DNA from 3 places in the Sphingomonas astaxanthinifaciens DSM 22298 genome. Region 1 is predicted to be linked to each of the others. Evidence: predicted binding sites of a transcription regulator. Region 1 holds the regulator's gene; each other region holds the start of a gene.
The links. Region 1 encodes LexA, which represses DNA repair genes until DNA is damaged. Its sites were predicted from a motif close to GTTCCNCNCTTGTTCT; they were not measured.

Region 1 (4,688 bases):
CGAGGAGCTTGCCGCCAAGGCCGGTGAAGCGGTCGCCGCGCAGGTCTTCGCCGCCCCGGCCGGCACCGTGATCGGCCCGGTCCAGTCCTCGACCGGCTTCGACGCGATCAAGGTCGAAAGCATCCAGGCCGCCTCGGGCAAGGGTCTCGACCAGGTCCGCGGCGAGATCGTCGCCAAGCTCACCGCCGACAAGAAGAAGGACGCGCTCGCCGACCTCGTCGGCAAGGTCGAGGACGGCATCGCCGACGGCCAGACCTTCGAGGAGGTCGCCGCGGCCCTCAAGCTCCCGGTCACCGTCACGCCGCCGCTGACCCGCAATGGCGGCACCTTCGACGCGCCGCCCTTCACCCTCGCGCCCGAGTTCGCCGCGCTGCCCGGCCAGGCGTTCGACATCGGCACCGATGACGATCCCGTGGTCGAGACGCTCCCCAACGAGGCCGGCTATGCGCTGCTCGACGTGACCGAGGTGGTTCCGCCGATGCCCGCCCCGCTCGCCAAGATCGGCGCGCAGGTCAGCAAGGACTTCATCGCCCGCCGCGCCAGCGACCGCGCCGCCGCCGCCGCATCCCAGGTCCTCGCCGCGGTCGCCAAGGGCACGCCGATGGCGCAGGCGCTCGCAGCGCTTGGCCAGTCCGGTGTCCGCCCGCCCGAGCCGATCGACCTTCGCCGCGGCGCGCTCGGCCAGTTCGCCCAGCAGGGCCAGGAAGTCCCGCCGCCGCTGCGCATCCTGTTCACGCTCAAGCCCGGCAAGGCCCAGCGCGCGGCCGGCCCCTCGGGCATCTACCTCGTCAAGCTCGACAAGGTCGTCCCCGGCAATGCCGGCAACAACCCGACGCTGATCGCGCAGCAGCTCACCCAGCTCCAGCGCAGCGCCGGCGAGGAGCTCGCGCTCCAGTGGCTCACCGCCGCCCAGCGCGAACTCAAGGTCAGCCGCAACGAGGACGCGATCAAGGCCGCCAAGGCCCGCATCCTCGGCACCGGCGCCGCCGAATGATCTCACCCTCTCCCGCTCGCGGGAGAGGGCGCCCGCCGGCTTGCGTCGGTCGGCGGCGGGCAACAAAAGACGTCGGGCGAGCGGGGTGAGGGAGCCACCTATTCGCATCCTCGTCATCGACAATGTCGACAGCTTCACCTTCACGCTCGTCGACTATCTCCGCCAGCTCGGTGCCGAAGTGGCGGTCGCCCGTTCGACCGCGCTCACCGTCGCCGAGGCGCTCGCCCACCCGGGTCCCTTGCTTATCAGTCCCGGCCCCGGCCACCCCGCCGACGCCGGCATCTCGGTCGCCCTCGCCGCCGCCTGCATGGAGACGGCCAAGCCCCTCCTCGGGGTCTGCCTCGGCCACCAGGCGATCGCGCTCGCCGCCGGCGCCGCCATCGCCCGCGCCGCGCCGATGCACGGCAAGACCGACGCAATTTCGCACGACGGCAGCGGGCTCTTCGCCGGCCTGCCCGCGCCCGTCACCATGACCCGCTATCACAGCCTGGTGGCCGAACAGCTCCCCGCCCCACTCCGCGCGACCGCCCACGGAAGCGACGGCACGATCCAGGCGCTGGCCCATGAACGCGCGCCGGTGCACGGCATCCAGTTCCACCCCGAGAGCGTCGCCAGCGAGCACGGCCTGAAACTTCTGGGCAACTTCCTGGTGCTGGCCGGCTAGCGGCCAGCACGCCCGCCGGCTTGGCCGGTCGGCGGCGGGCATCAAAAAACGTCACTTGACGGCCCCCGAAACGTTCCTTACTCGTTCTCCGTCTGTTCACTAAGGGGCGTGAACCCATGCTCACCGCCAAGCAACGCGAACTCCTCAGCTACATCGACCAGCGCCTCAAGGCGTCGGGCGTCTCCCCCAGCTTCGACGAGATGCGCGAGGCGCTCGACCTCAAGAGCAAGTCGGGCGTCCACCGCCTGATCTCGGCGCTGGAGGAGCGGCAGTTCATCCGCCGCCTGCCCAATCGCGCCCGCGCGCTCGAGGTCGTCCGCATGCCCGAGAGCGGGGGCGCTGCTGCGCCAGCCCAGGCCGCTCCGGCCCCGCGCCCGGTCGTGCCCGCCAATGATACGATCGACCTGATGCTCGCCGGCCGGATCGCCGCCGGCACCCCGATCGAGGCGCTGCAGGGCCAGGACAGCTTCCCCGTCCCCGCCGCCCTGCTCGGCCCGGGCGAACATTATGCGCTCGAGGTGTCGGGCGATTCGATGGTCGACGAGGGGATTCTCGACGGCGACTATGTCCTCATCCGCAAGGTCGAGACCGCGCGCGAGGGGGAGATCGTGGTCGCGCTGATCGACGACAGCGAAGCGACCTTGAAGACCTTCCGCCGCGAAGGGCAGATGGTCCGGCTCGATCCCGCCAACCGCGCCCATGAGCCCCAGCGCTACGACCCCCGCCGGGTCAAGATCCAGGGCAAGCTCGCCGGCCTCATCCGCCGGTACCACTGACCTGAGGCGCCAAGCGCTGCGACGCCGGCGCGAAGCGTCGGCTGAGCAGCGCGAAGAGCCGCCGAAGGCCGGCCAGCCTGCGCGCCTGGCGCGACAGGTCTGACGTCACGGGATTTACTTCCGTGACGGCGTCGCAACCTCGGCTTGCAGGGGTAAGCCGTCGTCCCGGCGAAGGCCGGGACCTCAGGCCACTGGCGTGAACTGCGCGAATTCGCCGCCCGCGCGCCGACGACGGCATCCCACGTGAGCAATTTCGCCAGCCCGTATCTCGCCCGCGCCGGATCGCGCGCCCGCCACGGAACGCCCTCGCCCTCTCGCGCCTTTCTTCTGGCGAGGAGGACAAGACCATGGCTTACGACGACTATCGCGACGACGACCTGCGCGCCGCGGACGACCGCCGCTTTCGCGACGACCCCGACCGGCTCCGTGACCGCGACCGGGGCTTCTTCCGCTCCGGCCGCGACGACCGCGATCCCGCCAGCCGCCGCGACTGGGACCGCGACGACCGCCGCGCCCCCATCCCGACCGACGAGACCCGCGACCTCATCGCCTCGCGCAAGGTCGAGGGCACCGCGGTCTATGGCCGCGACGGGAATCGCCTCGGCACCATCAAGACGCTGATGATCGACAAGGTTCGCGGCACCATCCGCTACGCCGTGCTCGCGCATGGCACCGGCTTCCTCGGCTTCGACGAGCAGCTGTTCCCGGTCCAGTGGGACGAGCTTCGCTATGACGAACGCCGCGGCGGCTATCTCGTCGACTTCACCGGCGAGGACGTGGCCTACACGCTCGAGCGCCGCCAGCGCCAGCGCGGGGGAAGCGCCCGCGACATCGACCGCGACTGGCGTCGCTGACCCGTTCAGCAAGCGTGCGAGGAGGCGCGCCTAGGAAGGATATCATGCGTATCCTGTCCCTTGCCGCCCTCCTCGCCTTGCCGCTGGCCGCCGCCTCGGCCGCGCCGCCCCCGCCCTCGGCCTGGACCGTCGGCCCGATCGTCTATGGGGTCAGCCGCTCGCCCGGCCTTCCCCTGCGCCCCCAGCGCGCAGCCGGCGGCGCCATTGCGGTCGCCATTCCGCCCGCTCCCTACAGCCTCCACGGCCTGACCTTCGCCCCCGGCAGCCTGGCGGGCAAGCGACGGATCGTCATGCGCTACCGGGTCGAGGCCGCGCCCGGCACCGCCCTCATCGCCACCAGCGACCACCGTTCGCCCGGGATCATCACCCTGTTCCTCCAGCGCCGCGGCGACGACTGGAGCGCGCAGGGACTGTTCGAGACCTATCGCTGGTATGCGACCTTCGCGACCCAGACGCTTCGCCCCGGCGCCGAGCAGACCATGGTCGCACCGCTCAATGCCAACTGGACCGCCGTCATGACCTCGAGCGCACGGACGCGCCCCGCCGAGTTTCGCGCCGCCTTGGCCGATGCCAGCGCGGTCGGCGTGGTGCTCGGCGGCGGCGACGGCTTCGGCCATGGGGTCGAGGCCAGCGCGCCGGCCCGCCTCGTCATCACCGACTTCCGGATCGAGTGATCGACGCCGCGGGCGCCAGCCGCTAGACTGGGGCCATGCGCCTCAGGGCAAAGACCTGCGTCGTCACCGGCGCCGCGCGGGGTATCGGCCGCGCCATCGCCGAGGCCTTCGTCGCCGAGGGCGCGCGCGTCGTCCTCACCGACATCGACGAGGAAATTGGCCGCGCGACCGCCGCCGCGCTCGGCTGCGAATTTCACCGCCTCGACGTCGGCGAGGAGGCCGACTGGACCGCCTTCGCGGCGCGGGTTCCCGCGCTCGATGTCCTGGTCAACAATGCCGGCATCACCGGCTTCGAGGACGGCCCGGCTTCCCACGATCCCGAGCATGCCAGCCTCGAGGAATGGCACCGCGTTCACCGCGTCAATCTCGACGGCACCTTCCTCGGCTGCCGCTACGCGCTTGCAGCAATGGGGCCGCGCGGGACCGGCTCGATCATCAACATCTCGTCGCGCTCGGGCCTCGTCGGCATCCCCTTCGCCGCGGCCTATGCCTCGTCCAAGGCGGCGATCCGCAACCACAGCAAGTCGGTCGCACTCTATTGCGCGGCGAAGGGGTGGCAGATCCGCTGCAACTCGATCCACCCTGCCGCGATCCTCACCGACATGTGGGAAGCGCTGATCGGCGACGGCCCCGACCGCGACGCGCGCATGGCCGCGATGGTCGCCGACACGCCCTTGAAGCGCTTCGGCCTCCCCTCGGAGGTGGCCGCGCTCGCCGTCCTGCTGG
Region 2 (4,688 bases), 990 kb from region 1:
GGCGACCGGGATCAGCTCCAGCGCGTCGGACACCCCGCGCAGGAACGAGAAGGGAGTCGATATGCCGAGCTCGACGAACGGCGCACGGGGAATGGGCGCGAGCGGACCCCTGGGCTCGAGCCGCTTGCGGGCATGGCCTTCCTGTTCAGGCATGCACCCGACTCACGAGAACAGCCCGTGGACGAACCACGGGGGCGGACCGCCGCGGCCGTCGCCGACCACGCCCTCTCGGAAGATCCAGAAGCGCACCCCCGCCGTATCCTCGACCTTGTAATAGTCGCGCAGCCGGGCGGTGGAACGCGAGCGCCACCATTCGGGCGAGATCCGCTGCGGCCCCTGCGCGCGGGCGATGTCATGGACCTTGCGTCGCCACACGAACCGGCGCGGCAGCCCTTCGGGCGTGGCATAGATGACCGCGACTTCCTCGGGCGTATCGAGGAGGCGGGTGGGAAGCGCCTCCGCTCGCGACAGCGAAAGCGGGGAGTGCGCGGCGGTGTCCACTCCCTCGACCCAGCCCGCCGCCCGCTCGGGGAGGTGGCTGTCGACCGCGACCGGGCGGCGGACCCTGGCGGGTCCCAGCCGGACGCTCAGCCGGTCGATCAGCGCGGCCACCGCCAGCTCCGCCGGGGGCTCGCCGAGCAGCGCCTCCTGCGCCGCGTCGAGCCGCTCCCACCAGCGCACCTCGAGCGCGAAGGCGTCGATCCCGAAGCCGGGGTCGATCCCCTGCCGCTCGAGGATTCCCGACAGCAGGCGGTGGAGGTGGTCCGGATCGCGCGAGGGGATGGAGGTCGCGACCTGGACTTCGCCGAGGCTGCCGTCGACCCGGTAGGCGGTGAGCACGAGGTGGCGGGCACCAAGCTTGCGCCGCCCGAGCTCCTTCGCCAGCGGCGGGACCAGCCGGCCGAGCGCCTGCGCCGCGGCCTCGGGATGGACCACCGGCTCCTTCAGCGGGAGCAAGGCGCGCGGCGGCGGATCCTCGGGCAAGGGGGTAAGCGGTTCGGGTTTTCGGCCAAGCGCGCGGTCGAGCGCGTCGAGCGGATGCTCGTCTTTGGCGAAACGCCGCGCGAGCGCCTTGCGCGGGACCCCGGCAAGGTCGCCGATCTCCTTGAGGCCGAGGCGGACCAGCATGTGGTTGGCAATCGGCGACAGGCGCAGCGCCGTGACCGGCAAGGGCGCGAGCACCCGCGCCAGCTCGGCCTCCGCCGCCAGCCGCCGGTCCCGCCCGTAGCGGGCCAGTGCCCAGGACGCGCCCGCCGTCGGGGCGATCGCGGCCCGCGCGCCGATCCCCATCGCCGCGAAGCGCGTCTCCATGTCGCGGAGCAGGGCTTCCTCGCCGCCGAACAGATGCGCGACCCCGCCGACGTCGAGGCGAAGCCCATGCGCGCCGTCGATCTCGACCAAAGGCGACCAGCGTTGGGCCCAGCGCGCCGCGGTCGTCAGCCAAGCCGCTTCGCCGCCGACATCCGCCGGCTCGGCCTCGAGCGCGGGATCGAGCGCGCGCGCATCGGCCAGCCGCCCGCCCGGCCGCGCGCCGCGCGCCGCCGCGGCCGGGGTCGCCGCATGGATGAGCTGGCCGTGCCGCCCCTCGATCGTCAGGACGAGCGGACGGGCGAGCGCCTCGTCAGGCGCGCCGGTGAGATTGGCCCAGCGCTCGATCGCCAAGTTCGGCAGCCACAGCGAGCAGATCCGGCGCGTCATCGCCGACCACCCACGTGCCCGGCAACCGCCGGCGCGAGCGGAACAGCTCGGCCTGCCAGCGCGCGGCTCCGGGCGCTTTCGGATCGAACGGATGGGCTTGGCTCGGCGCGCTGCCCAGCCGCCAGCGTTCGCGCGCGCCCGACAGATTGGCGTTCCCCTGCAACCGGACCAGCCAGCAGGCGACCCCGTGGCGCTCCGCCGCCACCGCCAGCCGCCGCGTCGCGGTGAAGTCGAGCGCGGGGGAATCGCCCCACAATTCGCCGATCACCCCGCCTAAAGCCGGACATCGGAGGCCCTCCTCCATCGCCCACAGCGCCGCCCTGGAATCCCTTGCCTCGACATGGATGAGCCCATGGCCGAACGCTCCGAGCCCGGCCGCATGGACCCGCCCGCCCTCGCGGATCGCCATCCGTTCCTGCACCCAGAGCAAGGGCCGCACGGGGTCGAGCTGGCCGAGCACGAAGCCCGTCCAGCCGGCATCGCGCGGCGAGGAAGCGAACAGTTCGGAGAGGATGCTTCCTCCCTGTTCCGCAACGCGGAATGGGGACGGAGTGGCCGATGGCGCAAGGGCCCCTCCACCACCCGGCTGCGCCGAGCGGTCCGCCTCCCGATCGCTTTGCGACAGGGCGGTTGAAGAAGCCGCACGGCTCCCGCCGCCGGCGACCAGGCGAAAACCTCGATCCACACGACTCGCAACGTTCTTGTTCTGCTTTTGTTCTTATTCGCGCGAGTCCGCGAACGGAGTCAATCGGGCGACTCAGCCCCTAGCGAAGCGCGGCGAAATGACGGCGTTCGGTATCGGCGGCGTTGCGCGCAACCGGGCGCAGGGTCGGGCTCGCACCGCGGTCGGCGAAGCCGGCGTGCATCGAATAGCTGTTCTGGTGCACCCGCCGCATCAGCCGGAGGTAGGCCGCCCGCGTGGGCGCCGCGGCGAATTCGTCGAGCCACGCCTGGTGGTTGGCCAGCAGCACCGGCGAGGGTAGCAGGTTCAGCCGCCGCCCCGCGAATGACAGTTGCGCCGCAAGCCCGCGATGCTCTTCCGCCAGGGTCCGGCGCAGGCCCTCGGTCGCGGCATCGCCATCCGTCAGGGCCACCGCGCCCGCGCGGATCACGAGCTGGTCATAGGAAGCCGCCCGGGCGACGTAAGTGGCCGCATCGGGCACCCTTGCCTCGGGCGCGGGGAGCGCCGTCCCCGCCCCGGCCGGCCGCTCCGCCGGCGCCGGACCCGAAGGCCGGGTCGCGCAGCCGGCGAGCAGGGCCAGGCCGACGAGGGCGAGGAGGCGCGCGGACCTCACCGCCCGATCATCGCCTCGGGCCGGACCACCCGGTCGAAGGTCTCGGCATCGACCAGGCCCAGTTCGAGCCCGGCTTCCTTGAGGCTCTGCCCCTTCTTGTGGGCATGCTTGGCGATCGCCGCGGCATTGTCATAGCCGATCTCCGGCGCCAGCGCGGTCACCAGCATCAGGCTGCGCGCGACGAGGTCGCGGATATGATCCTCGTTGGCGACGATCCCCTCGACGCAACGCTCGGCGAAGCTGACCATCCCGATCGACAGCAGTTCGACCGAGCGCAGCACGTTCGATCCGATCAGCGGCATGAAGACATTGAGCTCGAAATGGCCCTGCATCCCGCCGATAGTCAGCGCCTGGCCGTTGCCGATGACCTGCGCGCAGACCATCGTCAGGCTCTCGCACTGGGTCGGATTGACCTTGCCCGGCATGATCGAGCTGCCCGGCTCGTTCTCGGGGAGGCTGAGTTCGCCGAGCCCCGAGCGCGGCCCGCTTCCGAGGAAGCGGATGTCGTTGGCGATCTTGTTGAGCGCCACCGCCAGCGTCGCCAGCGCGCCGTGGAAGAAGACGAGGCCGTCGCGCGCCGCCATTTCGGCGAACTTGTTCGGCGCCGGCTCGAACCGGCTGCCGGCAATGTCGCTGATCGCCGCACACATGTCCTCGGCCCAGCCCTCGGGCGCATTGAGCCCGGTCCCGACCGCGGTCCCGCCGATCGCGAGCTTGCGGAGATTGCCCTCGAGCGCGCCCTCGATCCGCTTGCGGCAGCTGACCAGCTGCGCCGCATAGCCGCTGAATTCCTGGCCCAGCGTCAGCGGGGTCGCGTCCTGCGTATGGGTACGGCCGATCTTGACGATATGATCCCACGCCCTGGCCTTGGCCTCGAGCGCCTGGGTCAGCCGGTCGAGCGCGGGGTAGAGCTGCTGCTCCGCTGCCAGCACCGCGGCGACATGCAGCGCCGTCGGGAAGCTGTCGTTCGAGCTCTGGCTCTTGTTGACGTGATCGTTGGGATGCACCGGGCTCTTGCCGCCGCGGGTGCCGGCCAGCGCCTCGTTGGCGATGCCCGCGATCACCTCGTTGACGTTCATGTTGGTCTGGGTGCCGCTGCCGGTCTGCCAGATGGTGAGCGGGAACTGGTCGTCGAAATCGCCGCGGATGATCGCCGAGGCGGCGCTTTCCATCGCGTCGGCGAGCTCGGCGCCGAGCCCGTGCTTGCGATTGACCCGCGCCGCCGCCTGCTTGACGATCGCCTGGGCGTGGACCAGCCGGATCGGCATCCGCTCGCGCTCGCCGAAGGGGAAGTTGCCGAGGCTGCGCTGGGTCTGCGCGCCCCAGTAGCTGTCGGCCGGGACCTCGATCGGCCCGAAGCTGTCGGTCTCGGTGCGGGTAGTCTCGCTCATGGTCTTCCTTTTCGTCATCCCGGCCTCGAGCCGGGATCCGCCTTGTTCTTCAAGGCGCGTCAAAAGGAAGGCAGACCCCGGGTCAAGCCCGGGGTGACGTTCGCGTCATTTCTTGCGGGTGAAATCGACCGAGACGACGTTCGAGCCGTCCTCGACCGGGACGACCGCGGGGGCGTCGTTCTCCGGCGTGTCATGATCTTCATGCCCGTCATTCTCGGCACCGTTGGCCTGGAACTTGAGGCTGAAGTCGACCGCCGGATCGACGAAGTCGGTCACTGCCGCGAACGGCACTCGGAGCGTCGCG
Region 3 (4,688 bases), 640 kb from region 1:
GAACAGCAGCGGAAACAGGAGGCCGAGCGTCCACAGGGCGCCCGACCCCAGCCAGTAGAGCCGCTCTCCGCCCTCGGCCGAGCGCCCCTCAAGAAAGGCGAAGACGACGAAGATCGTGGCGGGAACTAGGGTCAGGATGCCGAGCGGCGCGGCCTTGAGCGCGCTCCGGCTTCCCTGGCCGAGCGTGCGCCACAAGACCCCGACCGCCCCGAGGCAGAGGATCAGGCACAGGCCCGCGAACGCGAGGAGCGGAGCACCGGCGCCCTCGGACGCCTGCCAGGCGAGCAGCGGCGCGGGCAGCGCGAGCGCCAGGCCCGCCAGGAGAACGAGGGAAACGATCGCGCTGAAGGCGCGCTGCCCCAACGTCGCCGGCCTGACCACGGCGCCGCTCACTGGCCGCTCCCGCGCTGCTTGCGCCCAACCCACGCGCCGAAGGCGATGACGCCGACGGCGAGGAGGAAGAAGAGGACGGGGTTGGCAAGCATGGGTTTCGTCGATTTCCTCAGCGTCGTCCCTGCGAAGGCAGGGACCTCAGGCGATCGCGCGCGGGCCGCCCGGGATCCCCGCCTGCGCGGGGACGACCGCTTTTACTGGCAGGCGAGGCACTCGTCGTAATTGGTGACCTCGACTTGGATTTCGCGCAGCTCGGGGGTGTTGTCGGCCTCGACCCCGCCGGCGAAGCCCGCGCGCTGCACGGACTTGGAGCGGAGATAGTAGAGCGACTTGATGCCGAGCTCCCAGGCGCGGAAGTGGAGCATCATCAGGTCCCACTTGTCGACGTCGGCCGGGATGAACAGGTTCAGCGAGGTGGCCTGGTCGATATAGGGCGTGCGATCGGCGGCGAGCTCGATCAGCCAGCGCTGGTCGATCTCGAAGCTGGTCTTGAAGGTGTCCTTTTCCTCCTGGGTGAGGAAGTCGAGGTGCTGGACGCTGCCGCCCTGCTCGAGGATCGAGTTCCACACCTGCTCGGAGTTCTTGCTCTTCTCGATCAGCAGCTTCTCGAGATACGGATTGCGGATCGAGAAGCTGCCCGACAGCGTCTTGTGGGTGTAGACGTTGGCCGGGATCGGCTCGATGCAGGCCGAGGTGCCGCCGCAGATGATCGAGATCGACGCGGTCGGCGCGATCGCCATCTTGCAGGAGAAGCGCTCCATCACGCCCATGTCGGCGGCGTCGGGGCAAGGCCCGCGCTCGTGCGCGAGCATCATCGAGGCCTCGTCGACTTGCCCCTTGATGTGCTTGAAGATGCGCAGGTTCCAGCTCTTGGCCATGGCCCCCTCGAAGGGGAGGCCGCGGGCCTGGAGGAAGCTGTGGAAGCCCATCACGCCAAGGCCGACCGACCGCTCGCGCTCGGCGCTGTACTTGGCGCGCGCCATCTCGTCGGGCGCGCGTTCGATATAGTCGGTGAGCACATTGTCGAGGAAGCGCATGACGTCCTCGATGAAGCGCTTGTCGCCGTTCCACTCGTCCCAGGTTTCGAGGTTGAGCGAGGAGAGGCAGCAGACCGCGGTCCGGTCGGCGCCGAGGTGGTCCTTGCCGGTCGGCAGGGTGATCTCGGAGCAGAGGTTCGAGGTCGAAACCTTCAAACCAAGGTCGCGGTGGTGCTTGGGCATCGACCGGTTCACCTGGTCGATGAAGATGATGTAGGGTTCGCCCGTCGCGAGGCGGGTCTCGACCAGCTTCTGGAACAGCGAGCGGGCGTCGACCTTGCCGCGCTCGGACTGGTCCTTGGGGCTGCGGAGGGTGAATTCGGCACCCTCGCGGACGGCCTCCATGAACTCGTCGGTGACGAGCACGCCGTGGTGGAGATTGAGCGCCTTGCGGTTGAAGTCGCCGCTGGGCTTCCGGATTTCGAGGAACTCCTCGATCTCGGGATGCGAGATGTCGAGATAGCAGGCGGCCGAACCACGGCGGAGCGAACCCTGCGAAATGGCGAGGGTCAGGCTGTCCATCACCCGGACGAAGGGGATGATGCCGCTGGTCTTGCCGTTGAGGCCGACCGGCTCACCGATGCCGCGGACATTGCCCCAGTAGGTGCCGATGCCGCCGCCCTTGGAGGCGAGCCAGACATTCTCGTTCCAGGTGTTGACGATGCCGTCGAGGCTGTCGCTGACCGAATTCAAGTAGCAGCTGATCGGCAGGCCGCGGCCGGTACCGCCGTTCGACAGGACCGGAGTCGCGGGCATGAACCACAGGCGGCTGATATAGTCGTAGACGCGCTGCGCATGCTCGGCATCGTCGGCGTAAGCGGCGGCGACGCGGGCGAACAAATCCTGATAGCTTTCGCCGGGCAGGAGGTAGCGGTCGTTCAGCGTTTCCTTGCCGAAATCGGTGAGGAGCGCGTCGCGGCTCGAATCAGTGACCACCGCGAAACGGCGTTCATCGACCGTCTTGCTGTCCTTCTTCGCGCGTCCGCCGGTTGCGGTGACGTCGGCCGTGCCGACCTCGCTGCCACTCGAGAAGTCCATGCCTGCTTCCTCCTGGCGACCCTCGAGTCGCACCTTTGTTCCCGATCCGTTCACGGTGCCGGAGTACGCCCAACGCCCGCGATTCGCTAGGGCCAAGAAGCCGGGAAATGCGCTGTCCCCGCTATCCACAGGGACGCGTCTCTCCCTCGCTGGAGATATAGTTATCCCCAGCGCCAACCACAAGCTTGTGCGTTGGTGCCCCTGAGCCGCTACAACATCTTGTGCTTTCAGACCGGTTCGGGCGCAAGCGGGAAAATGATGGTTAACGCAATATTGCGGTGGATAATGTGTTTTCCGCGCCGCACTTCGAGGGGCCCGCCCCTCTGCCGCACAAGCGCCATTCTCGGGATGCAAGCGCCGTTCACATTGCGCGGCCCAGGGGCGCGCCGGGCAGCGGCTCGAAGACGGGAAGGACGGACGGGGTTGAGCGAAGCGGCGATCGGCCGGAAGCGGGGCGCCGACGCGCTGCGGGTGACCCCGCGGCGGCGGCTGACGGGGCTTGTCGCGGCGCTGCTGTTCGAGGCGCTGGTGGTGCTCGCGCTGCTGACGCTCGGCACCCGCCGGACGGTGCCGATGGCCGAGGACCGGCCGCTCTCCACCTTCGACGTGACCGAGCCGGAAGCCGAGCCGACCGATGTCCAGAAGCCCGAGCCGGCCAGGCAGGCGAAGAAGGAGACCAGCACCACGCCGCCGCTGCCGACCCCGGTGGCGGTGACCCCGCCCCCGCCGGCCACGGTCAAGGTGCCCGAGCCGGTGGTGAAGCTCCCCTCGCCGGTGGTCACCCTTCCCGCCGACCAGATGGCGAGCGCCGACCTGCGCAACTTCCCGCCGGCCAAGCCGCGCGGACCGGCCGGGCCTCCGGCACCCCGGGGCGAAGCCGACAGCGAAGTGGTCGGGCGCGCCCCCAATGGCGAGCGCCTGTACGCCGCCGCCTGGCTTCGCGAGCCCTATGACAGCGAGCTGCGCGGCTATCTTTCGACCGCGGACCCGGGCTGGGCGCTGATCGCCTGCAAGACCGTGCCCGACTACAAGGTCGACGATTGCGTCGCGCTCGACGAATGGCCCAACGGGTCGCGGCTGGCGCGGGCGGTGCTGGCCGCCGCCTGGCAGTTCAAGGTCAAGCCGCCGCGGGTGGGCGGGAGCTACAAGGTCGGCGAGTGGGTGCGGATCCGGATCGACTACGGGATCAAGGGGCGCGGCTGAGCAAGGCGGCGGTTTCGCGGAAGGCGGCTTCCTCGGCGGCCTTGAATTCGGAGCGGCCGCCCGGCGGATCGGCGTCGAGGCCGGTCACGACATAAGCGATCCCGACCTTGGCGACAGGGTCGATCCACAGCCCCGAGCGCAGGCCATAGGCTTCGCCAGCATGGCCGATCCAGCGGCCGCGGTCGCCGACGGGATCGTCGCGGCAGCCGGGGTGCGGGGTGGCGAGCGATTGGGTGGCAAGGCCGAAGGCGCAGTAGAAGCCCCGTTCGGTCTCGCCGTTGGTCCCGTCATATTGCCAGCGATTGGCGAGCAGGGTGCGGACGCTGGCGGGCGAAAGCAGGCGGACGCCGTCGAGCTCGCCCTCGTTCAGGAGCAGGCGGCCGATCCGGGCGAGGCCGCGGACCGAGATGCGCAGGCCCCCCTGCGGCGCGAACAAGGCGCCATTGTCGCCCGGCTTCCATGTGGTGAGGTTGCACGGGTCGCCGTCGCGGGTGAAGACCGGACAGGCGGGGCGGACGCCGTGGAGGTCGTCGCGGACGGACTTGCCGCCCTGGGTGAGGACGATGGCGCGGGCGATCGCGGGGTCCGAGCAGGTCGCCCAATTGTAGCAGGCGTCGATCGAAAGGGGCTCGAGCACTTCGCGGCGCATCCAGCGGTCGAACCGCTCCCCCGTCGCGCGCTCGATCGCCGAGGCGATGACGGGAAAATTCATATTGGCATAAGTGAAATAGGTGCCGGGGGCATGGGCCGGATCCCAGCTTCCCGGGCGGTCGAGCGCGGCGCGAACCGTGGCTCCGAGCGGAACGATATACTGGTCGTCATGGTCGCGCACCGAGCCGGTGTGGCTGAGCAGCATGGCGAGGGTGACCGGGCGGTCGGGGAAGGCCGGGTTGCGAAGCGGCCAGCCGAGCAGCGGCGAGAGATCGCTGTCGAGGCCGAGCCTGCCCTGGTCGACCAGCTTCATCACCCCGATGGCGACGACGAGCTTGCTGACCGAGGCGACGCGGACCGGATCGT

Region 2: a site for LexA is predicted at 2,402-2,417, ahead of BS69_RS0110165 (ImuA family protein). Genes of this name have one in related genera too.
Region 3: a site for LexA is predicted at 2,495-2,510, ahead of BS69_RS0108345 (ribonucleoside-diphosphate reductase subunit alpha). Genes of this name have one in related genera too.

The regions. Positions count from the first base shown of each region.
Region 1 is NZ_JONN01000001.1:970,152-974,839, forward strand. Features, by position in the region: gene BS69_RS13575 (peptidylprolyl isomerase) at 1-994, shown strand, start outside; gene BS69_RS0104830 (anthranilate synthase component II) at 1,080-1,658, shown strand; gene lexA (transcriptional repressor LexA) at 1,775-2,434, shown strand; gene BS69_RS13580 (PRC-barrel domain-containing protein) at 2,782-3,288, shown strand; gene BS69_RS0104845 (hypothetical protein) at 3,333-3,962, shown strand; gene BS69_RS0104850 (SDR family oxidoreductase) at 3,998-4,688, shown strand, end outside.
Region 2 is NZ_JONN01000001.1:1,960,038-1,964,725, reverse strand. Features, by position in the region: gene BS69_RS0110175 (error-prone DNA polymerase) at 1-153, opposite strand, end outside; gene BS69_RS0110170 (Y-family DNA polymerase) at 163-1,698, opposite strand; gene BS69_RS0110165 (ImuA family protein) at 1,622-2,158, opposite strand; gene BS69_RS0110160 (DUF305 domain-containing protein) at 2,463-2,993, opposite strand; gene fumC (class II fumarate hydratase) at 2,990-4,384, opposite strand; gene BS69_RS0110150 (SspB family protein) at 4,490-4,688, opposite strand, start outside.
Region 3 is NZ_JONN01000001.1:1,607,471-1,612,158, forward strand. Features, by position in the region: gene BS69_RS13280 (hypothetical protein) at 1-393, opposite strand, end outside; gene BS69_RS0108345 (ribonucleoside-diphosphate reductase subunit alpha) at 588-2,468, opposite strand; gene BS69_RS0108350 (hypothetical protein) at 2,892-3,671, shown strand; gene BS69_RS0108355 (serine hydrolase domain-containing protein) at 3,655-4,688, opposite strand, start outside.